3 regions of the Cytobacillus sp. FSL M8-0252 genome follow, and region 1 is predicted to be linked to each of the others. Evidence: a T-box and tRNA genes for the amino acid it is inferred to sense, from the RefSeq annotation. Region 1 holds a T-box; the other regions hold tRNA genes.
The links. A T-box is a leader RNA that pairs with one kind of tRNA and senses whether it is charged. The one in region 1 lies ahead of argS (arginine--tRNA ligase), so its partner is inferred to be a tRNA-Arg.
Positions count from the first base shown of each region.

Region 2: it has a tRNA-Arg gene. The T-box ahead of argS (arginine--tRNA ligase) is inferred to sense a tRNA for this amino acid. The anticodon was not compared.
Region 3: it has a tRNA-Arg gene. The T-box ahead of argS (arginine--tRNA ligase) is inferred to sense a tRNA for this amino acid. The anticodon was not compared.

Region 1 covers NZ_JBBOWZ010000001.1:481,450-491,232, reverse strand. Annotated here, with positions in the region: gene mgtE (magnesium transporter) at 1-310, shown strand, start outside; gene MKX83_RS02550 (FtsW/RodA/SpoVE family cell cycle protein) at 469-1,656, shown strand; T-box leader at 1,702-1,919, shown strand; gene argS (arginine--tRNA ligase) at 1,976-3,661, shown strand; gene MKX83_RS02540 (sulfite exporter TauE/SafE family protein) at 3,874-4,740, opposite strand; gene MKX83_RS02535 (YqaA family protein) at 4,861-5,436, shown strand; gene MKX83_RS02530 (Dps family protein) at 5,534-5,980, shown strand; gene MKX83_RS02525 (pyridoxamine 5'-phosphate oxidase family protein) at 6,119-6,697, shown strand; gene MKX83_RS02520 (GNAT family N-acetyltransferase) at 6,787-7,239, opposite strand; partial or broken gene MKX83_RS02515 (IS66 family transposase) at 7,294-7,401, opposite strand; gene MKX83_RS24575 (hypothetical protein) at 7,375-7,557, opposite strand; gene MKX83_RS02510 (hypothetical protein) at 7,779-8,108, shown strand; gene MKX83_RS02505 (peptide ABC transporter permease) at 8,720-9,783, shown strand, end outside.
Region 2 covers NZ_JBBOWZ010000001.1:3,768,021-3,777,803, forward strand. Annotated here, with positions in the region: gene MKX83_RS18925 (glucose-1-phosphate adenylyltransferase) at 1-453, opposite strand, end outside; gene glgB (1,4-alpha-glucan branching enzyme) at 446-2,335, opposite strand; tRNA gene MKX83_RS18935 (tRNA-Glu) at 2,515-2,586, opposite strand; tRNA gene MKX83_RS18940 (tRNA-Ser) at 2,590-2,680, opposite strand; tRNA gene MKX83_RS18945 (tRNA-Asn) at 2,684-2,758, opposite strand; tRNA gene MKX83_RS18950 (tRNA-Ile) at 2,769-2,845, opposite strand; tRNA gene MKX83_RS18955 (tRNA-Gly) at 2,853-2,923, opposite strand; tRNA gene MKX83_RS18960 (tRNA-His) at 2,926-3,001, opposite strand; tRNA gene MKX83_RS18965 (tRNA-Phe) at 3,011-3,083, opposite strand; tRNA gene MKX83_RS18970 (tRNA-Asp) at 3,103-3,179, opposite strand; tRNA gene MKX83_RS18975 (tRNA-Met) at 3,183-3,256, opposite strand; tRNA gene MKX83_RS18980 (tRNA-Ser) at 3,270-3,362, opposite strand; tRNA gene MKX83_RS18985 (tRNA-Ile) at 3,369-3,445, opposite strand; tRNA gene MKX83_RS18990 (tRNA-Met) at 3,459-3,535, opposite strand; tRNA gene MKX83_RS18995 (tRNA-Ala) at 3,561-3,636, opposite strand; tRNA gene MKX83_RS19000 (tRNA-Pro) at 3,660-3,736, opposite strand; tRNA gene MKX83_RS19005 (tRNA-Arg) at 3,745-3,818, opposite strand; tRNA gene MKX83_RS19010 (tRNA-Leu) at 3,835-3,923, opposite strand; tRNA gene MKX83_RS19015 (tRNA-Gly) at 3,930-4,004, opposite strand; tRNA gene MKX83_RS19020 (tRNA-Leu) at 4,024-4,108, opposite strand; tRNA gene MKX83_RS19025 (tRNA-Lys) at 4,126-4,201, opposite strand; tRNA gene MKX83_RS19030 (tRNA-Thr) at 4,216-4,291, opposite strand; tRNA gene MKX83_RS19035 (tRNA-Val) at 4,308-4,383, opposite strand; rRNA gene rrf (5S ribosomal RNA) at 4,393-4,510, opposite strand; rRNA gene MKX83_RS19045 (23S ribosomal RNA) at 4,822-7,754, opposite strand; rRNA gene MKX83_RS19050 (16S ribosomal RNA) at 8,081-9,629, opposite strand.
Region 3 covers NZ_JBBOWZ010000001.1:3,965,162-3,974,944, reverse strand. Annotated here, with positions in the region: rRNA gene MKX83_RS20180 (23S ribosomal RNA) at 1-1,956, shown strand, start outside; rRNA gene rrf (5S ribosomal RNA) at 2,227-2,343, shown strand; tRNA gene MKX83_RS20170 (tRNA-Glu) at 2,374-2,448, shown strand; tRNA gene MKX83_RS20165 (tRNA-Val) at 2,453-2,528, shown strand; tRNA gene MKX83_RS20160 (tRNA-Thr) at 2,544-2,619, shown strand; tRNA gene MKX83_RS20155 (tRNA-Lys) at 2,634-2,709, shown strand; tRNA gene MKX83_RS20150 (tRNA-Leu) at 2,719-2,800, shown strand; tRNA gene MKX83_RS20145 (tRNA-Gly) at 2,824-2,898, shown strand; tRNA gene MKX83_RS20140 (tRNA-Arg) at 2,902-2,975, shown strand; tRNA gene MKX83_RS20135 (tRNA-Pro) at 2,984-3,060, shown strand; tRNA gene MKX83_RS20130 (tRNA-Ala) at 3,074-3,149, shown strand; tRNA gene MKX83_RS20125 (tRNA-Met) at 3,176-3,249, shown strand; tRNA gene MKX83_RS20120 (tRNA-Ser) at 3,266-3,358, shown strand; tRNA gene MKX83_RS20115 (tRNA-Met) at 3,373-3,446, shown strand; tRNA gene MKX83_RS20110 (tRNA-Asp) at 3,450-3,526, shown strand; tRNA gene MKX83_RS20105 (tRNA-Phe) at 3,546-3,621, shown strand; tRNA gene MKX83_RS20100 (tRNA-Tyr) at 3,635-3,718, shown strand; tRNA gene MKX83_RS20095 (tRNA-Trp) at 3,722-3,795, shown strand; tRNA gene MKX83_RS20090 (tRNA-His) at 3,802-3,877, shown strand; tRNA gene MKX83_RS20085 (tRNA-Gln) at 3,894-3,965, shown strand; tRNA gene MKX83_RS20080 (tRNA-Cys) at 3,970-4,040, shown strand; tRNA gene MKX83_RS20075 (tRNA-Leu) at 4,045-4,126, shown strand; tRNA gene MKX83_RS20070 (tRNA-Gly) at 4,144-4,214, shown strand; tRNA gene MKX83_RS20065 (tRNA-Ile) at 4,222-4,298, shown strand; tRNA gene MKX83_RS20060 (tRNA-Asn) at 4,309-4,383, shown strand; tRNA gene MKX83_RS20055 (tRNA-Arg) at 4,399-4,472, shown strand; gene MKX83_RS20050 (FixH family protein) at 4,776-5,531, shown strand; gene MKX83_RS20045 (DUF4931 domain-containing protein) at 5,728-6,492, shown strand; gene rodA (rod shape-determining protein RodA) at 6,625-7,797, shown strand; gene MKX83_RS20035 (Ger(x)C family spore germination protein) at 7,840-8,910, opposite strand; gene MKX83_RS20030 (GerAB/ArcD/ProY family transporter) at 8,907-9,783, opposite strand, start outside.

The DNA.
Region 1 (9,783 bases):
AGTGGTTACGAAACTGATTCTTAGGGAATTAGGGGTAGGCGTGATTATTGGTGTCACTTGTGGTATTTTAATCGCACTGATTGCATTTTTTTGGCAAGGAAATATTTATTTAGGCTTAGTTGTCGGAGTTTCCCTACTTCTTACTTTAATTATCGGGACACTTTCGGGAGCAACTATTCCTTTACTATTATACAAATTCGGGATAGACCCAGCCATAGCTTCCGGGCCTCTTATTACAACATTAAATGACATTTTCTCACTTGTTACGTATTTTGGTATTGCCACAATGTTTATTTCCTACTTAACTTAACATTACTTTTTTATTTTATATTGTAAATAAGGAAACTCTTTCTCAATTCGGTACGTCTATATATACGTTTAAACATATTCCTTTGCAGAAGATCCCTAATGGTTTTTTTCTGTTCGTAGCATTACCTGAATGTATAAAATAAAGATAGGTGTTTATATATGGATCGTATACAAAATAAGAATGATCGCTTTGATTGGACATTAGCCCTGATATTATTTTTGTTCTGCATCATTAGTTGCACTGCTATTTATAGCGGGCAAACAACAGCGCAGTATCCAGATAACTTCGTGCTACAACAAATAATCTTTTATAGTGTAGGTATGATTGTTATCGCCACCATTATGTACTTTGATTCTGATCAGATAAAGCGAATGACCTGGATCTTATTCGGTATCGGCACAATACTTCAAGCAGGACTTTTTATCGCACCAGAGTCCCTTGCATATGAAGTAAAAGGAGCTAAGCTCTGGTACAACGGTCTACCAGGACCTTCTTTGCAGCCATCCGAGTTCTTTAAAATATTTCTTATCCTCGCACTAAGTAAAGTAATTGTAGATCATTATGCAAAATACACCATGAAAACGGTAAAAAATGACCTTATACTGTTTATTAAGCTTGGGCTCGTTACTTGTGTTCCGCTAGGACTAATCATTTTAGAAGATTTGGGTACGGCGCTCGTTATTATCGCTATTTTCACGGGGATTCTACTTGTGTCTGGTATTACTTGGAAAATTATCCTCCCTGTTTACGGAACAGTTGCTGCTGTAGGTGGAACCATCATCTATTACATTATTTGGGCTCCTGAAACATTATTAAAGTATCTATCAGTGGATAACTACCAATTGATGCGAATTTATGCTTGGTTAGATCCGTATACACATAAACAAGGAGCTGGCTTACAACTGTACAATTCTCTTCATGCTATCGGCTCGGGAGAATTGGGTGGTAAAGGTTTTTATGAGAGACAAGTTTATATCCCCGATGTTCACACAGACTTTATTTTCAGTGTCATTGGCGAAGAATACGGCTTTATTGGTGCAAGTGTCGTGATATGCTTATATTTTATACTTATTTTCCACTTAACGAAAATTGCCTTATCAGTCAATGACCCATTTAATACTTATGTCTGCGTTGGCGTTATTAGTTATATAACGTTCCATGTATTTCAAAATATCGGGATGACCATTCAAGTATTACCGATTACAGGTATTCCTCTTCCTTTCATTAGTTATGGGGGTAGCTCCTTAATCGGAAATATGATGGCTATGGGGCTTATTTTTAGCATTAGATTTCACCAGAAGAGTTATATGTTCCAAGACAGCTCTAAATATTATCGTGCATCTTAAGGTTGCTTTTTTAACAATTTAGCGTATAATAATGGAAAATCAAACGGAAATTCAGTGACGAAGAGAGTAGATGTAGGTGAATTCTAAAGCGAAGCAGGGATGGTGAGAGCCTGCAAGAAAAGCCACATTGAAGCGCACTTCGATAGAAGCATGGCAGAATCCAAGTAGGTCATGTCGGTTGTTCGCCCCGTTACAGGCAAGTAGTAAAGGGGTTCGTCACGAACAATTAGAGTGGTACCGCGGGTTTAAGGCTCGTCTCTCAAATTATGAGAGACGGGCTTTTTTATGTTTTCCTATATTTTTGGAGGTGAAAAAGGTGATAGATATGAAAAAGACAATCAGTTCATGTATTCAAGTTGCAATAGATAACGCCTTAAGTGAAGGTGAGATTCGTCGCTTGTTAGAAACGCCTAAAACATCCGAACATGGCGATCTCTCTTTCCCATGTTTTGCACTAGCAAAGATTTATAAAGAAAACCCAAATCTATTAGCAAAAGACTTAACAGGAAAGCTAACTCATGAATGGATAGATCATGTTGAAGCAGTTGGGCCATATGTAAATATATTTTTTAATAAAAAAGCAATCAGTCAACTCATTATTCAAGCCGTACTACATCAAGGAGAGAATTACGGACAATCAGGAAGCGGTAAAGGTAAGACAATCGTATTAGACTACTCTAGCCCAAATATCGCCAAACCATTCTCAATGGGGCATCTACGTTCGACAGTCATTGGTCATTCCCTTGCACTTATAGCAGAAAAGCATGGATATGATACAGTTAAGATTAATCATTTAGGCGACTGGGGCACACAATTTGGCAAACTCATTACCGCCTATAAGCATTGGGGAAGTGAAGCTTTAATTAAAAAGGAGCCAATTAAGGAATTACTCCAATTATACGTAAAATTTCACCAGAAAGCTGAGGAACATCCCCACTTGCATGAAGAAGCAAGAGCTTGGTTCAGAAAACTTGAACTTGATGATGCGGAGGCAAAGCAACTTTGGTCTTGGTTTAGAGACGAATCTTTAAAAGAATTCGAGAAAACCTATCAACTGCTCGGTGTCTCTTTTGACTCTAATTATGGGGAGGCCTTTTATAACAATCAAATGAACGCGGTTGTCGATACACTGCAACAATCTGACTTGCTATCTACCTCTGATGGAGCAGAAATCGTACCCTTATCAGATGAAAATCTACCTCCTTGCTTAATTAAGAAATCAGATGGAGCGACTCTTTATGCTACACGCGATATTACGGCAGCCATTTATCGTAAACAAACATACCAATTTGATGAGGCTCTCTATATCGTTGGTCCAGAGCAGTCCATCCACTTCCAACAAGTCAAAGCCGTATTATCTAAAATGGGGCATTCCTGGGCGACACATATCCATCACATCCCATTTGGGTTGTATTTACAAGAAGGTAAGAAGATGTCGACAAGAAAAGGTCGTGTCATATTATTAGAGGAAGTATTACAAGATGCCATACAATTAGCTTCAGAGAATATTGAACAAAAAAATCCTCATCTAAAGAACAAAGATGAGGTAGCTAAAGCTGTTGGTGTAGGAGCAATCATTTTCCATGATTTAAAGAACGAACGAATGAAACAAATAGAATTTTCTTTAGAAGACATGTTAACATTCGAAGGGGAAACCGGTCCGTATGTACAGTATACCCAAGCTAGAGCGCAATCTATTTTACACAAAAGTCAGCAACAGACTTATAAAATAGAAGGTCTATCAAGTGAATACGCTTGGCAAGTAGCTAAACTTTTATCCCTTTATCCAGATAAGCTCGTCCTTGCCCATGAAAAATCAGCACCGTCCATCATTGCCAAATATTTAATTAGTCTAGCGCAAAGCTTTAACAAATACTATGCTAACGAAAAAATACTTCATAAAGATGAACATTTATCTTCGAGACTCGGTCTTGTCAAAGCAGTAACAATCATCTTAACTGACGGCCTGCATTTACTTGGTATGAAGGCACCTCAGGAGATGTAATTTCACCTTGTACATCAGCTCCCTCTTTAGCCAATTGGGAGCTATATGATTGAATGAAACAAAAGTCTACAGTTAGTTACCACTATATATCCGGCGGCTACAATATGTAGCCTTTTTAAAAAATGCAATCTACCAGGAAAGAGCTAGAAACAGGCTTACTTCGTCATATTTCTAATCCATACTAAACCAAAGCCTACCCTGTATGTCCCTGTTTAAGAGTACCCTTTTTCTTCTCGCCAATGAGCAATATGTCTTTTCCCTAGAACAGTGAAAAAGTAGAGAAGATAAAGAACAACGATGATTAATCCAAAAACATTTTGTTCAAATGCCTTAAGTGCCACACTCAAAATCGTCGTTAAGTATAGAAATGATAGTAATGTAGTAATTTCTTTGTTTTCAAAAACATCGGTTGATCTAGCTCCGAATTGAGAACCTAGTAGCCCACCAGCAAGTAAGAATATCCCCATAAAATAATTAATTTCTACAGTGAATGCGTAGGATAAGAAACCTGCTGAAACAATAAATAGGACTGCAAATAAGCTCGTTCCTACCGCCTCCTTAGGTAACATACCTAGAAAGGCAATCGACATTGGTACAATAATAAACCCTCCACCTACACCTAAAGAAGTGGAAACAAACCCTGCAAACAAGCCGATTAAAACCATTTTTAATATGGAAGGTTGAACTAACCCGCTCACTCCTTGCTGCGCACTTTTCTTCTTAAACATTTGGACAGAAAAGAAAGAAAGCAACACAATATACATAACAGGAATCGCCCATTCATCTAACTGATGAGCATCTAAAAAGACAACAAAAGGATGGGCAATTTGGGTAGCAATGATCCCACTCACCCCTAAAATAATCCCTGCTTTCCAATTAATATTTTTTAATTTTATATGACCGATAATCCCAGAAGATGAACTCCCAATTGTAAATAACAAACTTGTCGCAATTGCCTCAATAGGGGCAAGTCCAATGAGCATTAATAATGGTGTTAATATAAACCCTCCACCGATGCCAAAAAAACCTGACAACACACTAATTAAGGCACCTAGTAGAAAAAACAATATCAATTCCACAATTCCATCACCTTTCTATCAAACAACCATCCCCATCATACCCCATAGTAATGAAAAGAAAAAGTGCACATATAATTTCTAAAGGACAAACCACGTAATCTTAAAAAGGGGTTTTCATATATGCAAGAAATTTTACATTTACTTAAAGAATGGTTATTGGAATATGGTGTGTTTGGACTTTTTTTCGTTTCGTTCGCTGACTCTTCTTTCTTCCCCATTCCTCCTGATTTACTTTTGATTCCAATGGGACTAGCAGACAGTGATCATGTGTATTGGTACGCTTTTCTCACTACTTTCGCTTCTGTTATCGGTGCAATCTTTGGCTGGTATATCGGATTACGAGTTGGCAGGCCTGTCCTACGAGCACTTTTTAAAGAGCAACAAATCATGAAAGTAGAACTGTACTTTCAAAAGCTTGGTCCATTGGCCATTCTGATATCTGCCTTTACACCCTTACCGTTTAAGATATTTACGATTTTATCTGGCATCTCAAAAATGAAAATACAGACCGTTGTATTATGGGCAACGATTGGAAGAGGCGCAAGGTTTTATTTTGAAGCTTTTCTCATCCATCAATTAGGCAATAAAGCTGTACCTTTCATAAAAGACCACTTTACGGCATTGACCATTTATATGGCTATATTCATTATTATTATCTTCATCACAACACACTATATCAAAAACAGATTAAATTAATTCCTTAATTATAATTATTATAATTAAGTATTGATTTTAATTTTAAATCAGTTATAATATAGTTAAGACAAAACATTCTTGAGGAGATGACTAAATAATGATTACATTAGATACGAAATTAAACGCTGCCCTAAATACACAAGTTGCTAACTGGAGCCTACTTTATACGAAGTTGCATCGCTATCACTGGTATGTAACAGGTCCACACTTTTTTACACTACATGAAAAATTTGAAGAGTTATATAATGAGGCAGCTGAGGTAGTCGATGAAATGGCTGAACGCATTCTTACAATCGGTGGCAAACCAGTTGCGTCAATGAAAGAATATCTTGAGGTAGCTACACTAAAAGAAAACCTTGATGAAAAATCAGCAGAAAAAATGGTTGAGAACTTAATCAGTGATTATCAACAGTTACGTGCTGAATTAAAAGAGATTACAAAGCTGGCAGATGAAGAAGAGGAACCAGCAGTTGAAGATTATGCAGTTGGCTTAATTAATTCTTTAGATAAACATATTTGGATGCTTAATGCCTATCTAGGCTAAGTACAATAGAAATAAAAAAGAAGCGAGCGAAATAGACTAATAGTTTTTCAGTCTATTCACAATCGCTTCTTTTTTATTTAGCTGTTCCCCCTTATAATAAACATAAGACAATCAACGACTGTTTAAAGGAGGCAACAAATGTTCAACAATGTCATTCAATCAGAAGAAGAATTAGAAGCTCTATTCACTCCCCCAAGTAAAGGAGCTGCTAATAAGGTCATATCTATAATCGATGAACATTGCAAAGACTTTCTTGCTCGTTCACCGTTTCTTTTTTTAGCAACAACGAATAAAGACGGGCAATGTGATAACTCACCACGTGGAGATTATCCTGGGTTCGTACAAGTATTAGATGAGAAGCATCTAGTTATACCTGATAGACCTGGTAACAGAAGATTAGATAGTATGCACAACATATTAAAGAACCCACATGTTGGATTATTATTTATCATTCCTGGATTAAATGAAACATTAAGAATTAACGGAAAAGCTGCAATTATTCAAGATGAAGATATCTTAGCTAAAATGGCCGATAAAGGAAAGGCACCTCTCTTAGGAATCGCTGTGGAAGTTGAAGAGTGTTTCCTCCATTGCGCTAACTCATTTAACCGAGCCGGTATTTGGAAGCCTGAAACTTGGCTTGCAAAAGAGGACCTTCCTTCACCCGCGGAAATGTTCGCTGCACATATTGCTACAAATGTTATAGAAAAAGTATAATTTTTTTTTAATAGGTTTATAGGTTCCTGCTGAAATGATCTTTTAGGAGGAACCTCATTACTTTTTAGTACATCCCAAATGAAACGGATTTACAATTCCAACTTCATCCCCTCATGCGTTGCTTTAAACCCTATTTTCTCATAAAAATGTTTCGCTTTAGAGCGTTGCTTATCTGTTGTTAATTGTACGAGCCGCGCTCCTTTTTCTTTCGCTCTAACTATGGCCTCTTTTATAAGGGCTTCACCAAAACCTTTTCCTCTAAATTCACTTGCTATGCGGACACCTTCAATGATTGCTCTCCAGGATCCACGATAGGTTAAATAAGGGATATAGGTCAATTGACAAACACCGACAACCTTCTCATCCCATTCTGCTACTATTAGTTCATTATGTTTATCTTTGCTAATCGCTTCAAACGCCTGCTCATATGCCTGATGCAGGGGGATGGACACATCTTCTCTACCTGTTCCTAACATATCATCTGCTAATAATTGAACAATTCTTTCTAAGTCCTCTCTTTTTGCCTCTCGAAAGATAATCATACCAACACCTCCTCTCTTATCTTACTTCCCTCATCATCGCTTTAAAAGAATGCCGTGATAACCCGCATATCCATCCACATATAGATATCCTTCAAACGGAGAGAGGAATCTCTTCGGATGCTTACTCGCTCTTGTTTAATGATAATCAAACAAGATAATCGGATCGGGCCTGGATGTTTGCCAATACGCCAAAAGAAGCTCAAGCAAGTGCTGTAACGTATAGTATTGTAGAAAAAGACGAAAGAAAATGGAATAATTCCTTATGAGTATTTGAAGTTCCTGTTTACAGAGACGCCATTCTTCCATGGTCCAAGTCATTGGCAGCCTCTTGTTTTACGAAAACGAATAAATAAATCATAAAACAATCCCCACCTAATGAAAAGGTGGGGATTATTTGACACTTACAATTGCAGCACCTGTTAATAATTACACTATTTGTGAAAATTATTATTATTTATACTCCTAATTATTGTAATTTAAAGAAATTTATGTTATTTTTATACTCGTGGTAAACAAATAATAGAAAGTAGGGATGAAATATGAAAAAGAAAATGACAAAACTTATTTGCTCGGCATTGGTAGTTGGTTCAATTGGATTAGGTGCAAATACAGCGTTTGGGGCCTCTTTCGGAAATTCTTCTAGTGGAGCCTCTACTAAAGAAGTTCTTGAAATTAGGTATAATGGGGCTGCCTGGAATTACTCTAGTTCGGCTTATAGGTCTACTTCGTTTAAATACTCACGAAATGGTAAAACTTTAATGAACAAAACCGCCTATTCTAGTAAAGTGACAGGTTCTGTTTGGGACGATTTAAGATGGGGAGACAAGTATACTACGAAATTTTCTTGGAGTCGTGGAGCAAAAAAATAATTTTCTATAATTTTAATATTCATAATTTTTTTGTAATATAATATAGGAAATCGTTCGGGCCTGATAGGTACTTTTCTACAGGGCCCGATTCGACTTTTAAATCTTATAAAATACCGCATTACTTTAATTATGAATAATAACTACGTAGTTGATGTCAACTAAAAGGTGATACTATTGAAATATTCTTTATTTAGATTTATCGACGTTATCGAGGCTTTTGCTATTTACCTAATGTGTTTTTCTACAAATTTAATATTTACTTATGTAAAAACTTTGGATTTAGGAGATTCTTATATTTTAAGAACTTTTTTAGAAAGTATTATAGAGTATCAGCTTTTAATAAATATTTTTCTTACATTTGTTATGATAGTATTTCACTATCAATTTTTAAATCGTAAGAAAACAGAAATATCCTGCCGAATACTTGTAGGAGATACTATGGTAAATGTTGTGATTCGGTATATCTTGAATAGTCTAGCTATATTAGTGTTTAGTTTTTTACTATCACTCTTATTAAACTTCTATTTAGAGTTGAATATAACCAGTAATCTCTACTTAGTTTTTATTTTTATTATATATATATTAATTAGTGCAGGTAAGGTGGAAAAAGAATGAGAATTTTACGTTTTTTTATACTTAAAATATTTTTAAAAAGACCGTTACTTGTTTTGGGTATGATAACATTGCTTTTGTTAGCCAATTATCTTTCTTTTACTACTGTTCGTTCAGTTATATCAACTTTTCAAGGCTATGAAGAAATGGAAAAACTGAATCAAGAAGGGACTATTATTGCTAATCTAGATCCAGATAGTGAAGCTGATTTTAATAGAATTAAGATTGAAGATACACAAAAAGTATATGAATACTTAAACAACAATTACACTTATGCTCTGCGAGTCGATGGTTTTGTTACTTTATTGCCTAATGAACATCAGATGGAAGTTCCTTTTAATTATATCGATGAAGAGGCTTATAAGATAAATCAATTGGAATTATCTCAAGGAGACCACTTAAATTTCAATTATAAATTTAATAAAGATGACATACCTGTTTTAATAGGTGCAGGTTTAGCCAAAACATATCCTGTAGGGTCAAATATTGAGATTACGGATCCTGTGACCCAACAACTAGTTAATTTAAAAGTTCAAGGAGTTTTGAAGAAGAATGCTCAAAGTTCTAATTTTTATGCTCCCAATTCAAAGAATTATCATAACTTCTCAATTTTTCTACCTATTAATGAAGAATTTATTCAAAATGCGGGTCTTGACCTCCACGTTAATGGTTTAATGGATCTTATACTTCTAAATTCTACAAAAGAAGAAGCAATGAATTTAAGAGAAAATATCAAGGAAAATCTAGGTTTAGAATTTAACTTTTTTAATCAACAAGAAAATTTTGAGTTTTTTGAAGATTATTATTTAAATTCATTAATAATCATCTGTACTATCACCCTTATTTTAACTATAATCATTGTAGGTCTAGCTATATGGAATAATTTAGTGAGTGTTCGATTAATGATAAGAGATTTTACAATCAATTTATTAGTTGGATTAAGTTATTCAAAACTAAGAGCAATTTTCTATAGCTATTTTGGAATGTTGTTCTCTATTATTCTAGTCATAGTATCTGTGATCACCGCTTATAATAGATACGGCTCTTGGTTAAGAAACGATTC
Region 2 (9,783 bases), 3.3 Mb from region 1:
GATTGTCGCATCAGCTCCTTTACTAATATGGTAATCTAGCATTAAGTCATAGTTCATTTTGTAAATATGGTCACCTGATAAAATTAATACATATTCGGGGTTATGTTGCTCTAAATAATTGATATTCTGATAGATAGCACTTGCCGTACCTGTATACCATTTGACTTCAGAAGATTCACTGTATGGGGGAAGTACTGTCACACCGCCATTTCTTCTATCCAAATCCCAAGCGCTTCCTATGCCAATATATGAATTGAGTATTAGCGGTTGATATTGTGTTAGTACACCGACTGTATCGATGCCTGAATTTGTACAATTACTAAGTGTAAAATCGATGATGCGGTATTTACCTCCAAAAGGTACAGCTGGTTTAGCAAGCTCCTTCGTCAAAGAATTAAGGCGGCTTCCTTTGCCTCCAGCAAGCAACATCGCTACACATTTCTTGTTAGCCATTTACAACATCACTCCTTTTTCTTTTTCTAACAGGACGTAAAACTGAAATACCGAATGGTGGTATCGTCATTTCGATGCTGTATGGTTTTCCATGATAGGATAGTTTTTTTGTATTTAATACACGTTTATTAATACAATGGGAGCCACCAAATTCATTATTATCACTATTAAACACTTCTCTATAACTCCCATTTTTAGGAACACCCATTCGAAAATTCATATATACTTGAGGGGAAAAGTTACATACAACAATTAATATTTCTTGTTCTTCTACTCCTTTACGAATAAATGAAAAAATGGATTGCTGATGGTTATTAGCATCAATCCACTCAAAACCTTCTGATCTGTGGTCCCATTCATATAATGATTTAGATCTCTTATATAACTTTATTAACTTCTTCACATAATGATTCGTTTTTGCATGCATTTCATACTGAAGTAAGTGCCAATCCAACTCAGCTTCATCTTTCCACTCGGCAAATTGTCCTAGCTCAAACCCCATAAATAACAGCTTTTTACCTGGATGTGTCATCATAAAACCTAAGAGCAAACGATATTGGGCAAATTTTTGCCAATAATCTCCTGGCATCTTGTCTAGCAGGGATTTCTTCCCATGGACAACCTCATCATGTGATAACGGTAAGAGAAAATTTTCGGAGTATGCATACATTAATGAAAAAGTCATTTTATTATGGTGGTATTGCCGTTCATGTGGGGCTTTCTCCATATAAGATAATACATCATTCATCCACCCCATATTCCATTTATAACTGAAACCTAATCCGCCATAGTGAACAGGAGCCGTTACTTGGGGCCAATCTGTAGAATCCTCTGCCATCATCAAGATAGAAGGATCATAAGCAAAAACAGCCTTATTTAATTTCTGTAAAAATTGAATACCAAATGGATTTTCCCTATTCTCGTTATTAGGCCAAAAAATGATATTTGATACTGCATCAATTCTAAATCCATCGACATGGTATTTTTCCATCCAAAAAATAGCATTGGATATGAGGAAACTATGAACCTCTGTTTTACTTAAATTAAAATTAGCTGTACCCCAAACAAAATTTTCCCTATCAGCTTCTGTTTCGTATTCATAAACATATTCACCATCTAAACAATATAGCCCATGTTGATCTCTACAGAAATGTCCTGGTACCCAATCTAAAATAACACCAATATTATTTTGATGACATTGATCAATAAAAAACATTAAATCTTTTGGTTCACCATATCTACTAGTAGCCGAATAATAGCCTGTTCCTTGATACCCCCATGAACGATCATAAGGGTGTTCAATTATAGGCATCAATTCAATATGTGTAAAACCATGCTCCTTTACGTAAGGAATGATTTCTTCTGCTAGTTCACTGTATGTCAATAAAAGGCCATTCCTCTTTTTCCATGTACCTAAGTGCATCTCATATATCATCATAGGTTCTGAAAATGCTTTCCTTTGTTGTTTTTCCTTTTGCCAGCCTTGGTCCTTCCATTTGTAACCTTCTAAGGAATAAACAATCGAAGCAGTACTAGGCCGTAATTCTGAACAAAAAGCAAAAGGATCAGCCTTTAAAAAAGTTTGTTCATCCTTGTTCTTAATTGCATATTTATAAAGTTCTCCTGTTAAATCTCCATCTAGCTGAATTCTCCATATCCCCTCTTTATTTACTTTATCTAATGAAAAACCTTCGCCATTCCAATGATTAAAAGAACCAACTAATGATATTGAGGTGGCATGTGGAGCATAGATAGTAAAGGAAGTAACCCAATTATCTCCTTCTTTATGACGGTGTGATCCAAACAGTTCGTATGCCTTAAATAAGCTTCCTTCATGAAACAAGTGCATTTCGAATTCAGTGGGGTATGCAGTTGTATTCATCTTAATTCATTCCACTCCTTGTATTACATTACTCTTTCTTAAATAATTCGTCTTAAGTATAAAAATCCCTTGTTATTTTTCAAATTATTTTGACATCTAATGACAGATAATATAACATCCAAAAAGTGTTAGCCACATAAAAAAGAAACTGTCAACTTATGTTGACAGCTTCTTTTTTATGACCCCTACGGGATTCGAACCCGTGTTACCGCCGTGAAAGGGCGGTGTCTTAACCGCTTGACCAAGGGGCCAACTGGCGGAGAAGGAGGGATTTGAACCCTCGCGCCGGTTGCCCGACCTACACCCTTAGCAGGGGCGCCTCTTCAGCCACTTGAGTACTTCTCCATATGGCTCCGCAGGTAGGATTCGAACCTACGACCGTTCGGTTAACAGCCGAATGCTCTACCACTGAGCTACTGCGGAATAATATAAATGGTGGGCCTAAATGGACTCGAACCATCGACCTCACGCTTATCAGGCGTGCGCTCTAACCAGCTGAGCTATAGGCCCCTATTTAAGCGGGTGAAGGGAATCGAACCCTCATCATCAGCTTGGAAGGCTGAGGTTTTACCACTAAACTACACCCGCAATGGGGCGGCTGATGGGAATCGAACCCACGAATGTCGGAACCACAATCCGATGCGTTAACCACTTCGCCACAACCGCCATAAAAGATGGCTCAGGACGGAATCGAACCGCCGACACAAGGATTTTCAGTCCTTTGCTCTACCGACTGAGCTACTGAGCCAAAATAATAAATATGTAAATGGCGGTCCGGACGGGACTCGAACCCGCGACCTCCTGCGTGACAGGCAGGCATTCTAACCAACTGAACTACCGGACCAGATTGCGGGGGCAGGATTTGAACCTGCGACCTTCGGGTTATGAGCCCGACGAGCTACCGGACTGCTCCACCCCGCGATAATAATATGAATGGCGGAGGAAGAGGGATTCGAACCCCCGCGGGCTTTAACACCCCTGTCGGTTTTCAAGACCGATCCCTTCAGCCAGACTTGGGTATTCCTCCGAATAATGGTGGACCTTGTAGGACTCGAACCTACGACCGGACGGTTATGAGCCGTCTGCTCTAACCAGCTGAGCTAAAGGTCCATCATTCTATCTATGGTAGCGGCGGAGGGGATCGAACCCCCGACCTCACGGGTATGAACCGTACGCTCTAGCCAGCTGAGCTACACCGCCATAGAATATATTGTATAAAATTAATTGGTGGAGCCTAGCGGGATCGAACCGCTGACCTCCTGCGTGCAAAGCAGGCGCTCTCCCAGCTGAGCTAAGGCCCCTAAAAATATATATGTATATCTAGTGGTCGGGAAGACAGGATTCGAACCTGCGACCCCTTGGTCCCAAACCAAGTGCTCTACCAAGCTGAGCTACTTCCCGATACAAAACGCGCCCGAGAGGAGTCGAACCCCTAACCTTTTGATCCGTAGTCAAACGCTCTATCCAATTGAGCTACGGGCGCTTAATTTTAAAAAGAATGGTGCCGAGGACCGGAATCGAACCGGTACGGTAGTCACCTACCGCAGGATTTTAAGTCCTGTGCGTCTGCCAGTTCCGCCACCCCGGCACATATTGGAGCGGAAGACGGGATTCGAACCCGCGACCCTCACCTTGGCAAGGTGATGTTCTACCACTGAACTACTTCCGCAAATATTTAAAATGAAAAATGGTGCGGGTGAAGGGAGTCGAACCCCCACGCCTTGCGGCGCCAGATCCTAAGTCTGGTGCGTCTGCCAATTCCGCCACACCCGCATATTAAAATGATCAAATGGTGAGCCATGAAGGACTCGAACCTTCGACCCTCTGATTAAAAGTCAGATGCTCTACCAACTGAGCTAATGGCTCGTACAAAGCACGAGTGGTGCCGGCCAGAGGACTTGAACCCCCAACCTACTGATTACAAGTCAGTTGCTCTACCAATTGAGCTAGGCCGGCAAATACACACAAAAAATGGTGGAGGATGACGGGATCGAACCGCCGACCCTCTGCTTGTAAGGCAGATGCTCTCCCAGCTGAGCTAATCCTCCAATATGTATGCCCGGCAACGTCCTACTCTCACAAGGGGACAGCCCCTAACTACCATCGGCGCTTTAGAAGCTTAACTTCCGTGTTCGGTATGGGAACGGGTGTGACCTTCTCGCTATCGCCACCGGACTTTTTAAAGACATATATTATTATAACGTCTTTAATAATATTTTCAAGAGAAATTTTAAATCATTCTCTGAAAACTAGGTAATGTTGAAGAAGATATTTATGAGTAATCGCCTATGCGTTGCTGATGCGACTACTTACGTAGTGCTGTCTAGCTGCGGCGGCTTGGAGCCGCCCGCATTTCGTATTGTCCAGCCACAGCGCCTAGGTGCTCGAGGTCATAAGTCAAATTTGTCATGAGGTTAAAGAACAACCTCCTGTCAAATCTGTCTTATGCTTGTCGCACCTGTGCAAGGCGCTTTCGCTTTTCGTTTTTGGTTAAGTCCTCGATCGATTAGTATTAGTCAGCTACATGTGTCGCCACACTTCCACCTCTAACCTATCAACCTGATCATCTTTCAGGGATCTTACTAGCTTGCGCTATGGGAAATCTCATCTCGAGGGGGGCTTCATGCTTAGATGCTTTCAGCACTTATCCCTTCCGCACATAGCTACCCAGCGATGCCTTTGGCAAGACAACTGGTACACCAGCGGTGCGTCCATCCCGGTCCTCTCGTACTAAGGACAGCTCCTCTCAAATTTCCTGCGCCCACGACGGATAGGGACCGAACTGTCTCACGACGTTCTGAACCCAGCTCGCGTACCGCTTTAATGGGCGAACAGCCCAACCCTTGGGACCGACTACAGCCCCAGGATGCGATGAGCCGACATCGAGGTGCCAAACCTCCCCGTCGATGTGGACTCTTGGGGGAGATAAGCCTGTTATCCCCGGGGTAGCTTTTATCCGTTGAGCGATGGCCCTTCCATGCGGAACCACCGGATCACTAAGCCCGACTTTCGTCCCTGCTCGACTTGTAGGTCTCGCAGTCAAGCTCCCTTGTGCCTTTACACTCTACGAATGATTTCCAACCATTCTGAGGGAACCTTTGGGCGCCTCCGTTACTCTTTAGGAGGCGACCGCCCCAGTCAAACTGCCCACCTGACACTGTCTCCCATCCCGATAAGGGATGTGGGTTAGAATTTCAATACAGCCAGGGTAGTATCCCACCGACGCCTCCACCGAAGCTAGCGCTCCGGCTTCTAAGGCTCCTACCTATCCTGTACAAGCTGTACCAAAATTCAATATCAGGCTACAGTAAAGCTCCACGGGGTCTTTCCGTCCTGTCGCGGGTAACCTGCATCTTCACAGGTACTATAATTTCACCGAGTCTCTCGTTGAGACAGTGCCCAGATCGTTACGCCTTTCGTGCGGGTCGGAACTTACCCGACAAGGAATTTCGCTACCTTAGGACCGTTATAGTTACGGCCGCCGTTTACTGGGGCTTCGATTCAAAGCTTCGCGTGAGCTAACCTCTCCTCTTAACCTTCCAGCACCGGGCAGGCGTCAGCCCCTATACTTCGCCTTGCGGCTTCGCAGAGACCTGTGTTTTTGCTAAACAGTCGCCTGGGCCTATTCACTGCGGCTCATCAAGGCTTTAACACCCTAATGAGCACCCCTTCTCCCGAAGTTACGGGGTCATTTTGCCGAGTTCCTTAACGAGAGTTCTCTCGCTCACCTTAGGATTCTCTCCTCGCCTACCTGTGTCGGTTTGCGGTACGGGCACCTTATTCCTCGCTAGAGGCTTTTCTTGGCAGTGTGGAATCAAGAACTTCGGTACTAAATTTCCCTCGCTATCACAGCTCAAGGTATATGACCATGGGATTTGCCTCATGGTCCCTCTAACTGCTTAGACGCACATCCAATAGTGCGCTTACCCTATCCTCCTGCGTCCCCCCATCACTCAAACAGAATACGGTGGTACAGGAATATCAACCTGTTGTCCATCGCCTACGCTTTTCAGCCTCGGCTTAGGTCCCGACTAACCCTGAGCGGACGAGCCTTCCTCAGGAAACCTTAGGCATTCGGTGGATGGGATTCTCACCCATCTTTCGCTACTCATACCGGCATTCTCACTTCTAAGCGCTCCACCAGTCCTTACGGTCTAGCTTCAACGCCCTTAGAACGCTCTCCTACCACTGAACATCAACGATGTTCAATCCACAGCTTCGGTGATACGTTTAGCCCCGGTACATTTTCGGCGCGGAGTCACTCGACCAGTGAGCTATTACGCACTCTTTAAATGGTGGCTGCTTCTAAGCCAACATCCTGGTTGTCTAAGCAACTCCACATCCTTTTCCACTTAACGTATACTTTGGGACCTTAGCTGGTGGTCTGGGCTGTTTCCCTCTTGACTACGGATCTTATCACTCGCAGTCTGACTCCCATGGATAAATCTTTGGCATTCGGAGTTTGTCTGAATTCGGTAACCCGATGAGGGCCCCTAGTCCAAACAGTGCTCTACCTCCAAGATTCTTACGCATGAGGCTAGCCCTAAAGCTATTTCGGAGAGAACCAGCTATCTCCAAGTTCGATTGGAATTTCTCCGCTACCCACACCTCATCCCCGCACTTTTCAACGTACGTGGGTTCGGGCCTCCATCCAGTGTTACCTGGACTTCACCCTGGACATGGGTAGATCACCTGGTTTCGGGTCTACGACCACATACTCATTCGCCCTATTCAGACTCGCTTTCGCTACGGCTCCGTCTGTCCAACTTAACCTCGCATGTAATCGTAACTCGCCGGTTCATTCTACAAAAGGCACGCTATCACCCATTAACGGGCTCTAACTACTTGTAGGCACACGGTTTCAGGATCTCTTTCACTCCCCTTCCGGGGTGCTTTTCACCTTTCCCTCACGGTACTGGTTCACTATCGGTCACTAGGGAGTATTTAGCCTTGGGAGATGGTCCTCCCTGCTTCCGACGGGATTTCTCGTGTCCCGCCGTACTCAGGATCCACTCTGGAGGGAACGAAGTTTCAACTACAGGGCTTTTACCTCCTATGGCGGGCCTTTCCAGACCTCTTCGTCTATCTCGTTCCTTTGTAACTCCGTATAGAATGTCCTACAACCCCAAGAGGCAAGCCTCTTGGTTTGGGCTAATCCCGTTTCGCTCGCCGCTACTCAGGGAATCGCGTTTGCTTTCTCTTCCTCCGGGTACTTAGATGTTTCAGTTCCCCGGGTCTGCCTTCCATACCCTATGTATTCAGGTATGGATCCTATCCCATAACGGATAGGGGGTTTCCCCATTCGGAAATCTCCGGATCAAAGCTTACTTACAGCTCCCCGAAGCATATCGGTGTTAGTCCCGTCCTTCATCGGCTCCTAGTGCCAAGGCATTCACCGTGCGCCCTTATTAACTTAACCATTGTTCGGCTTGCGATAAGCTACGCATTTCGGCGTCAGCTCACTCGTCAACATCCTCATGTGCACAAGACGCACACTCCGGTGTTTCCTCGCTCGCTTCCTTGAACTGCTTGCTTCTCACAAGCCTCTCGGTTGTGTTTATTAAAAAAGTTTAGTATTTTAAATCAATCTATAATATATAGAGAGAAAAAATAACTAAGGTGGCGATTACTCGGTAATCTTCTTCATTACATTATCTAGTTTTCAAAGAACGATTGAATTGAGAGATTATACTCTCAAAACTGAACGAACAGTCTAACATCAAGTTAATTCCGTATATTCCTTAGAAAGGAGGTGATCCAGCCGCACCTTCCGATACGGCTACCTTGTTACGACTTCACCCCAATCATCTGTCCCACCTTAGGCGGCTGGCTCCAAAAGGTTACCCCACCGACTTCGGGTGTTACAAACTCTCGTGGTGTGACGGGCGGTGTGTACAAGGCCCGGGAACGTATTCACCGCGGCATGCTGATCCGCGATTACTAGCGATTCCGGCTTCATGTAGGCGAGTTGCAGCCTACAATCCGAACTGAGAATGGTTTTATGGGATTGGCTAAACCTCGCGGTCTTGCAGCCCTTTGTACCATCCATTGTAGCACGTGTGTAGCCCAGGTCATAAGGGGCATGATGATTTGACGTCATCCCCACCTTCCTCCGGTTTGTCACCGGCAGTCACCTTAGAGTGCCCAACTAAATGCTGGCAACTAAGATCAAGGGTTGCGCTCGTTGCGGGACTTAACCCAACATCTCACGACACGAGCTGACGACAACCATGCACCACCTGTCACTCTGTCCCCCGAAGGGGAAAGTCCTATCTCTAGGATTGTCAGAGGATGTCAAGACCTGGTAAGGTTCTTCGCGTTGCTTCGAATTAAACCACATGCTCCACCGCTTGTGCGGGCCCCCGTCAATTCCTTTGAGTTTCAACCTTGCGGTCGTACTCCCCAGGCGGAGTGCTTAATGCGTTTGCTGCAGCACTAAAGGGCGGAAACCCTCTAACACTTAGCACTCATCGTTTACGGCGTGGACTACCAGGGTATCTAATCCTGTTTGCTCCCCACGCTTTCGCGCCTCAGCGTCAGTTACAGACCAGAAAGTCGCCTTCGCCACTGGTGTTCCTCCAAATCTCTACGCATTTCACCGCTACACTTGGAATTCCACTTTCCTCTTCTGCACTCAAGTTCCCCAGTTTCCAATGACCCTCCACGGTTGAGCCGTGGGCTTTCACATCAGACTTAAGGAACCGCCTGCGCGCGCTTTACGCCCAATAATTCCGGACAACGCTTGCCACCTACGTATTACCGCGGCTGCTGGCACGTAGTTAGCCGTGGCTTTCTGGTTAGGTACCGTCAAGGTACCGGCAGTTACTCCGATACTTGTTCTTCCCTAACAACAGAGTTTTACGATCCGAAAACCTTCATCACTCACGCGGCGTTGCTCCGTCAGACTTTCGTCCATTGCGGAAGATTCCCTACTGCTGCCTCCCGTAGGAGTCTGGGCCGTGTCTCAGTCCCAGTGTGGCCGATCACCCTCTCAGGTCGGCTACGCATCGTCGCCTTGGTGAGCCGTTACCTCACCAACTAGCTAATGCGCCGCGGGCCCATCTGTAAGTGATAGCAGAACCATCTTTCAATCTAATTATATGTATAAATAGATATTATCCGGTATTAGCCCCGGTTTCCCGGAGTTATCCCAGTCTTACAGGCAGGTTGCCCACGTGTTACTCACCCGTCCGCCGCTAATCTTTGGGAGCAAGCTCCCTCAGATTCGCTCGACTTGCATGTATTAGGCACGCCGCCAGCGTTCGTCCTGAGCCAGGATCAAACTCTCCAATAAAGTGTTTGATTAGCTCATTTGCACCTATGGTGCTTTGTTGCTGATAAATCAGCTTTTTAGAATTACGCTTGACGTTTTATGTTCGTTCAGTTTTCAAAGAACAATCTCGTTCGCTTTAAAAGCGACTTTATTATCATAACATCCCGTCTTCATC
Region 3 (9,783 bases), 3.5 Mb from region 1:
ATCCATGGGAGTCAGACTGCGAGTGATAAGATCCGTAGTCAAGAGGGAAACAGCCCAGACCACCAGCTAAGGTCCCAAAGTATACGTTAAGTGGAAAAGGATGTGGAGTTGCTTAGACAACCAGGATGTTGGCTTAGAAGCAGCCACCATTTAAAGAGTGCGTAATAGCTCACTGGTCGAGTGACTCCGCGCCGAAAATGTACCGGGGCTAAACGTATCACCGAAGCTGTGGATTGAACATCGTTGATGTTCAGTGGTAGGAGAGCGTTCTAAGGGCGTTGAAGCTAGACCGTAAGGACTGGTGGAGCGCTTAGAAGTGAGAATGCCGGTATGAGTAGCGAAAGATGGGTGAGAATCCCATCCACCGAATGCCTAAGGTTTCCTGAGGAAGGCTCGTCCGCTCAGGGTTAGTCGGGACCTAAGCCGAGGCTGAAAAGCGTAGGCGATGGACAACAGGTTGATATTCCTGTACCACCGTATTCTGTTTGAGTGATGGGGGGACGCAGGAGGATAGGGTAAGCGCACTATTGGATGTGCGTCTAAGCAGTTAGAGGGACCATGAGGCAAATCCCATGGTCACATACCTTGAGCTGTGATAGCGAGGGAAATTTAGTACCGAAGTTCTTGATTCCACACTGCCAAGAAAAGCCTCTAGCGAGGAATAAGGTGCCCGTACCGCAAACCGACACAGGTAGGCGAGGAGAGAATCCTAAGGTGAGCGAGAGAACTCTCGTTAAGGAACTCGGCAAAATGACCCCGTAACTTCGGGAGAAGGGGTGCTCATTAGGGTGTTAAAGCCTTGATGAGCCGCAGTGAATAGGCCCAGGCGACTGTTTAGCAAAAACACAGGTCTCTGCGAAGCCGCAAGGCGAAGTATAGGGGCTGACGCCTGCCCGGTGCTGGAAGGTTAAGAGGAGAGGTTAGCTCACGCGAAGCTTTGAATCGAAGCCCCAGTAAACGGCGGCCGTAACTATAACGGTCCTAAGGTAGCGAAATTCCTTGTCGGGTAAGTTCCGACCCGCACGAAAGGCGTAACGATCTGGGCACTGTCTCAACGAGAGACTCGGTGAAATTATAGTACCTGTGAAGATGCAGGTTACCCGCGACAGGACGGAAAGACCCCGTGGAGCTTTACTGTAGCCTGATATTGAATTTTGGTACAGCTTGTACAGGATAGGTAGGAGCCTTAGAAGCCGGAGCGCTAGCTTCGGTGGAGGCGTCGGTGGGATACTACCCTGGCTGTATTGAAATTCTAACCCACATCCCTTATCGGGATGGGAGACAGTGTCAGGTGGGCAGTTTGACTGGGGCGGTCGCCTCCTAAAGAGTAACGGAGGCGCCCAAAGGTTCCCTCAGAATGGTTGGAAATCATTCGTAGAGTGTAAAGGCACAAGGGAGCTTGACTGCGAGACCTACAAGTCGAGCAGGGACGAAAGTCGGGCTTAGTGATCCGGTGGTTCCGCATGGAAGGGCCATCGCTCAACGGATAAAAGCTACCCCGGGGATAACAGGCTTATCTCCCCCAAGAGTCCACATCGACGGGGAGGTTTGGCACCTCGATGTCGGCTCATCGCATCCTGGGGCTGTAGTCGGTCCCAAGGGTTGGGCTGTTCGCCCATTAAAGCGGTACGCGAGCTGGGTTCAGAACGTCGTGAGACAGTTCGGTCCCTATCCGTCGTGGGCGCAGGAAATTTGAGAGGAGCTGTCCTTAGTACGAGAGGACCGGGATGGACGCACCGCTGGTGTACCAGTTGTCTTGCCAAAGGCATCGCTGGGTAGCTATGTGCGGAAGGGATAAGTGCTGAAAGCATCTAAGCATGAAGCCCCCCTCGAGATGAGATTTCCCATAGCGCAAGCTAGTAAGATCCCTGAAAGATGATCAGGTTGATAGGTTAGAGGTGGAAGTGTGGCGACACATGTAGCTGACTAATACTAATCGATCGAGGACTTAACCAAAAACGAAAAGCGAAAGCGCCTTGCACAGGTGCGACAAGCATAAGACAGATTTGACAGGAGCTTGTTCTTTAACCTCATGACAAATTTGACTTATGACCTCGAGCACCTAGGCGCTGTAGCTGGACAATACGAAATGCGGGCGGCTCCAAGCCGCCGCAGCTAGACAGCACTACGTAAGTAGTCGCATCAGCAACGCATAGGCGATTACTCATAAATATCTTCTTCAACATTACCTAGTTTTGAGGGAACGATTCCCTTACAATTTCATAGTCCGGTGGCGATAGCGAGAAGGTCACACCCGTTCCCATACCGAACACGGAAGTTAAGCTTCTCAGCGCCGATGGTAGTTAGGGGCTGTCCCCTTGTGAGAGTAGGACGCTGCCGGGCAAACTACCCCAATTTTTGGGGTTATTTTTTGGCCCCTTGGTCAAGCGGTTAAGACACCGCCCTTTCACGGCGGTAACACGGGTTCGAATCCCGTAGGGGTCACCATTTTGGAGGATTAGCTCAGCTGGGAGAGCATCTGCCTTACAAGCAGAGGGTCGGCGGTTCGATCCCGTCATCCTCCACCATTTTTGTGTTTATTTGCCGGCCTAGCTCAATTGGTAGAGCAACTGACTTGTAATCAGTAGGTTGGGGGTTCAAGTCCTCTGGCCGGCACCACTCGTCCTTTGTACGAGCCATTAGCTCAGTTGGTAGAGCATCTGACTTTTAATCAGAGGGTCGAAGGTTCGAGTCCTTCATGGCTCACCATTTATATTTGCGGGTGTGGCGGAATTGGCAGACGCACCAGACTTAGGATCTGGCGCCGCAAGGCGTGGGGGTTCGACTCCCTTCACCCGCATTAGTATTTTATAATGAATATTTGCGGAAGTAGTTCAGTGGTAGAACATCACCTTGCCAAGGTGAGGGTCGCGGGTTCGAATCCCGTCTTCCGCTCCATATGCGCCCGTAGCTCAATTGGATAGAGCGTTTGACTACGGATCAAAAGGTTAGGGGTTCGACTCCTCTCGGGCGCGTTTTATTTCGGGAAGTAGCTCAGCTTGGTAGAGCACTTGGTTTGGGACCAAGGGGTCGCAGGTTCGAATCCTGTCTTCCCGACCACGAATACTTTTTAGGGGCCTTAGCTCAGCTGGGAGAGCGCCTGCTTTGCACGCAGGAGGTCAGCGGTTCGATCCCGCTAGGCTCCACCAATTTAATTTTTAACAATATATTTTATGGCGGTGTAGCTCAGCTGGCTAGAGCGTACGGTTCATACCCGTGAGGTCGGGGGTTCGATCCCCTCCGCCGCTATTGCTTTTTTATTAATGGAGGAATACCCAAGTCTGGCTGAAGGGATCGGTCTTGAAAACCGACAGGGGTGTTAAAGCCCGCGGGGGTTCGAATCCCTCTTCCTCCGCCATTAATATTTATTATCGCGGGGTGGAGCAGTCCGGTAGCTCGTCGGGCTCATAACCCGAAGGTCGCAGGTTCAAATCCTGCCCCCGCAATCTGGTCCGGTAGTTCAGTTGGTTAGAATGCCTGCCTGTCACGCAGGAGGTCGCGGGTTCGAGTCCCGTCCGGACCGCCATTTACATATTTATTATTTTGGCTCAGTAGCTCAGTCGGTAGAGCAAAGGACTGAAAATCCTTGTGTCGGCGGTTCGATTCCGTCCTGAGCCACCATTTAGTCTTTTTTGGAGGGGTAGCGAAGTGGCTAAACGCGGCGGACTGTAAATCCGCTCCTTCGGGTTCGGCAGTTCGAATCTGCCCCCCTCCACCATCTAGGGGTATAGTTTAATGGTAAAACGAAGGTCTCCAAAACCTTTGATGTGGGTTCGATTCCTACTACCCCTGCCAATTATGGCGGTTGTGGCGAAGTGGTTAACGCATCGGATTGTGGTTCCGACATTCGTGGGTTCGATTCCCATCAGCCGCCCCATTTTTAAACATTTTATTGGGCTATAGCCAAGTGGTAAGGCAACGGATTTTGATTCCGTCATTCGTAGGTTCGAACCCTACTAGCCCAGTTATGGCAGCATAGCCAAGTGGTAAGGCAGAGGTCTGCAAAACCTTTATCCCCGGTTCAAATCCGGGTGTTGCCTTTATGCCGGTGTGGCGGAATTGGCAGACGCGCACGACTCAAAATCGTGTTCCTTCGGGAGTGTCGGTTCGACCCCGACCACCGGTATGTTGAAGTTCTTAAATGCGGGTGTAGTTTAGTGGTAAAACCTCAGCCTTCCAAGCTGATGATGAGGGTTCGATTCCCTTCACCCGCTTAAATAGGGGCCTATAGCTCAGCTGGTTAGAGCGCACGCCTGATAAGCGTGAGGTCGATGGTTCGAGTCCATTTAGGCCCACCATTTATATTATTCCGCAGTAGCTCAGTGGTAGAGCATTCGGCTGTTAACCGAACGGTCGTAGGTTCGAATCCTACCTGCGGAGCCATACATATTTTAGTTTGCGCCTTTAGCTCAGCTGGATAGAGCAACAGCCTTCTAAGCTGTGGGTCAGAGGTTCGAATCCTCTAAGGCGCGTCAAAGCTCTTAAATCTTCTATAAGGTTTATGAGCTTTTTTTGTATGATTAATTTTAAATTAAGCTTCTAGGCATCTAGTTGAAAGCTTTGTAGATAAGTACAAAAAAAAAGCTTCCATGAATGGAAGCTAAAAAGGGGGATTTACACTTGTAATAGAAGTTTCTCCAAATAAATCTTTTTTTATACCTATATTTTCTTTATTTTACATATTTCTCTCATTAACAAATTATTTCACTTTTCTAACACATATTATTAGTAATATAGATGAGAAAGATTAGATGTTTAAGAAAGAGGGGCTTTTTATGAAGAAGTGGATATCAACCTTTTCTGTAATTATGATTATTTTTCTTGCTGCTTGTGGAAATGCAGAGAATGATGCAAACTCTAGTGGTGGGGAAGGATCAGTTCCTGCTGCAATCGATGCCAGTATCTCGATACCAAGTCAGATTAAAAGGAACGAAGAAGTACGCTTGGAAGTTACTGTTACTCAGGGAGACGAGTCTGTGGAAGATGCAGATGAAGTAAAATTTGAATTGTGGGAAGATGGGAAAAAGGATAATGGTGAATTAATAGAAGCAGAACACGAGAATGATGGCAAGTACGTTGCATCCTATACATTTGAAAAAGATGCTATCTATCATATTCAGTCACATGTCACCGCAAGAAGTATGCACACTATGCCTAAAGTTAAAGTGGCGGTAGGCAGTGCTGAAATAGATAACGAAGAAGAAAATCAAGGCCACAGCGCACATGAGCATGATGGAAATGTAGCGATACATATAAGTCCTACTGCTGATATTAAGACGAATGAGGAAACTCCATTTGATATTCATATTACTAAAGAAGAACAAGGACTTGAAGAGGCAAATGTGAGGTTAGAAATCGTTCAGTCAATTGATGATCATCAGGTGGCATGGGTAGATGCAGTAGAGGAAACTAGTGGGATGTATACAGCAGCACATGCATTTACTGATAATGGAACATACAAGATTGTCGTTCATGTAGAAAATGATGAAGGATTACATGAACATAGTGAATTTGAGGTCATAGTAAATTAACAGTAGAAGAAAGATATTTGCATATGCAAATATCTTTTTTATCTTATTTAATAATGTACTTTTGTTTTCATGTTACGCAAGTGAAGTTGCCTTTAATATTGATGAATTTTATACTAATCATAATCAAACTTTCACACTATAAAGAAGAAGCCCTTTATAATAGAAGTAAGTAATTGAAATCAGGAGAGAATAACAAATGACAAATACTCATTTATTTTTTAATACAAGCATTGGTAAACAGAAACCTAATAGTATAAGGAATAAAGAACAAGTGTGTCCGTTCTGTCAGAGAGAACAATTGACGAAGATTATAGCGGAGGATGGTCCAATCATTTGGTTGGAGAATAAATATCCCGTATTAGAAAATGCTCATCAAACGGTCTTAATCGAGACAGATCAGTGTGACACGGAACTTTCACAGTATGATGACAACCATTTAGTCAGATTGATTACATTTGGTTTAGACAATTGGTTAAGTATGGAGAAAAGTGATAAATATAAATCTGTGATTTTTTTCAAGAATCATGGTCCTCATTCAGGTGGAAGCATTGCTCATCCTCATATGCAAATTGTAGGTTTATATGATGTCGTATATCAAAATAAGGTGCAGGCTGACGATTTTGTAGGAGAGTTAATTGATCAACATGGTGATACTGAATTTTCTTTATCTAATAAACCACGTATTGGTTTTTATGAATTTAATGTTAAATTAGGACAGAAAAAGGATATCGCAGCGTTTGCTAAATATATTCAAATGGCAACCAAATATATTTTGAGGGATTTTCCTTTTACATGTAACAGCTATAATCTATTCTTTTACCATTTCGAGAATGAAATATTTGCAAAAATTGTCCCTCGATATGTAACAAGCCCTCTTTTTATCGGATATTTCTTGCCACAAGTACCTAATAACATCATGTGGATGGTGAAGGATATTCAAAGTAAATATGTACAATTATAATATGCATTTTTTCTTTGTTACAAAAAAGAAATATACGTAGCTGTTGTGATTTTCATCTAAAAAAAATATAATGAAGTATTGTACACAGATTATTTTTAATGAAGAGCCTTTGTTTCATAAGGAGATTGATTAATGACTTCTAAACGAACGACAACATCGAGAATTGATTATACTTTAGTTCTTATTTTATTTTTATTGTTTTTAGTGAGCTGTATTTCTATATATAGTGCACAAACGACTGAACAATACGGTGAGAATTTTTTACTAAAACAAATTGTATGGTATGTAGTGGGAATAGGGATTATACTAGCAGTCATTACATTAGATGCTGAACAATTAAAGAAAATTTCTTGGTATGCTTACGGTTTTGGACTATTGCTACTTGGGTTTCTTGTTGTCGCACCTGAAAGTATTGCTCCTGTAATTAATGGAGCGAAATCATGGATACGGCTGCCTGGTCTTGGACAAATACAGCCTGCTGAGTTAGTAAAGGTTTTTCTCATATTAGCTTTAGCCAGGGTCATCGATGACCATCATCAAAAGACACAATTAAAAACTGTGAAAACAGATTTTTTCCTATTATTTAAAATGCTAATTGTTACTGGGTTCCCTTTGTTACTCATCATGCAACAACCAGATTTGGGGACTTCCTTGGTAATTTTAGCGATTTTGCTCGGAATGGTTTTTATCTCAGGTATCACTTGGAAAATACTTGCGCCTATTGTAAGTGTAGGTGTAACTTTAGTTGTTGGTATTTTTTATTTTGTATTGTGGCATCCAGAGTTGTTGGAGAAATATTTGGGAGTAAAGGAATACCAATTGGGGCGAATTTATTCTTGGATCGATCCTTATAATTATCAAAGTTCTACAGGTTTTCAACTAACGCGCTCCTTACTTGCAATCGGTTCTGGTGAGACAACAGGAAAGGGCTACGGCACAAGAGAAGTTTACTTACCAGAAAGTCACACAGATTTTATTTTTAGTATCATAGGAGAAGAGTTCGGTTTTATTGGGGCAAGTGTGGTTGTTAGTTTATTTTTCTTATTGATTTATCATTTGACTAAAATAGGTATTAGTACGAGAACGCCATTCTATACATATGTTTGTGTAGGGGTAATTAGTTTAATAACTTTCCATGTCTTTCAAAATATCGGAATGACAATTGGTGTTTTACCGATTACAGGAATCCCACTACCGTTCATTAGTTATGGAGGAAGCTCACTAATGGGCAATATGCTCGCTATGGGGCTAATTTTTTCAATTGGATTTCATAGTAAACGGTACATGTTTTCCAGATCTTCGTAGGAAAAAGAAACCCGAGAATTTTAAATTCTCGGGTTAATGCTGTTAGATAGATGCACCAGTATCCAGTATAATTACCTTCGCATCAACTTTAATGTTTAAGTCAGGATATCCCTTTTTCCATTCTTTATAATCAAAATTGCGTATTTTTGTGCTATAAACCTTACCTATTCCGATTGGATCGGCATTATCTTCTTGAAATGACTGAATAAGCGCTGAACATTCATTTTTTATTTTCTTATTGATGAAATTCGTTATCTCTTTTATTTTTTTATCATCCAAATTATTTCCTGAATATTCTTTTATATTACCTTGGACCTTAATTTTAATGGTGATGTTTGTTGGATCCTTTTTATCTAATTTATATTTATGGTTGGAATGTATACTTTTAATAGCCACTTTTTGACCATCCGGCAAGTCGATAGAGAAATCACCTCTACTATAACGATCAACGAGTAATTTAAAATAAAATAATTTATCACTAGGAAGAATTTTATATGCAGCATGATCTTTGAATAATGATATGCCGGCTAGTTCTATTTCTTGCTCATTGATTTTTTTGATATGTGGTAAGAAGATATCCTTCCCTTCTTGATAAAAATCTCTCATAAATAAGGTTAAGTTCGTTTTAGGTAAATCTCCATAGTCAACATTGTGTTCAATTAAGTCAGAAATAAAAGTTCCATTCCCTTGAGGGCCATATTCACCTGTTAAAATTTCCTCCGTACTACTATCAGTGGTTGCAAAGTAGATTCGTTTTCCAATTGAAGCATCTCGTTGATAGGCGTCTACATATACAGTTAATCCACGTTCGGCAATGGCAATATTATATAATGTAAGCCTTAAACCTCCGACTACAATTGGATTGGGTGATTGCCGGTTTGCTTTATACAGTGTCTCTCTCCTGAGATCACCGGTTGTTGTAACAGTTTTGTTCTCTACACTCATTTCTTTGTTGAATACTTCCATAAGAAAGGTTGTCTTTAACAAATGCTCATCACTCGTATCAGGGTCAAAGCCAGTTGCGACTGCGATATTGAGTTCATCTATTATTCTTTTTTGTACACATCCAGTAAGTATAAACAGGCAGCAAATGATACATATCCATTTTTTCATGTTTTCTTCACCTTCTTTATAATGAGGGATAAACAGTACAAAAAGGGAATATAAACAAATACAAAAGCAACAGACACCAGTTCAACCACTTGATTAAACCTTTCAATATCTAAGCCCTTCTCAAAAAAAGTAACGATAATAACAGAGATGGTTGAAATCAGTATGGCTCCTTTCCTTTGTTTTAATTTAGTGGCTCTTTTAAGTAACCTTGAAGCAATCCAAAGGGAGAGACATATATTCGGTAGTAGTATTAAACACCAATTGGCGACCCCAATATACTCAAAGCGTTCAACAAATGGAAATTGCACCATTTGCCACATAGAAAGTGTAGCCCAAATCGTATTTTCTAATTGCTTTTTTGAGAAATATGCAAAAGCAATTATCGCTAATATCGTATAAAAAATTGTCGTGGTGGCGACTCCGATATGTGCCCATTTTTTCGACTTCTGCGGTTGGTTAATAAAAGGATAGATAAATAAAATTGCTTCAAATCCAACAGAAGTTAGTGACATATGATAGGAAGCTTGTAATAATTCGGTGATTTTATGTTGCCAAATCGGTAATAAGTGGGTGAAGTCAGCGTACTTTAGCGTAAAGGTGAATGTGAATACTAAATAGGCTGGTAAAATGGTTCCAAAAAAACAAACACCCACAACTGTCCTAAGTCCACCGTATACAATATATATTGATAGAAGTAAGAACAATACCGAAAACGCAAAATTATTTATATCTGGAAACATCCATATTTGAATAACTTCGATAAAATTCAATATAAAGGAAAGAAGGTAAGTGATATAAAATAAAACAAAGGCGAAGCTTGCCACTTTACTAATGAATCGCCCAAAAAGAAATTCATGAACGGAAATAATATCT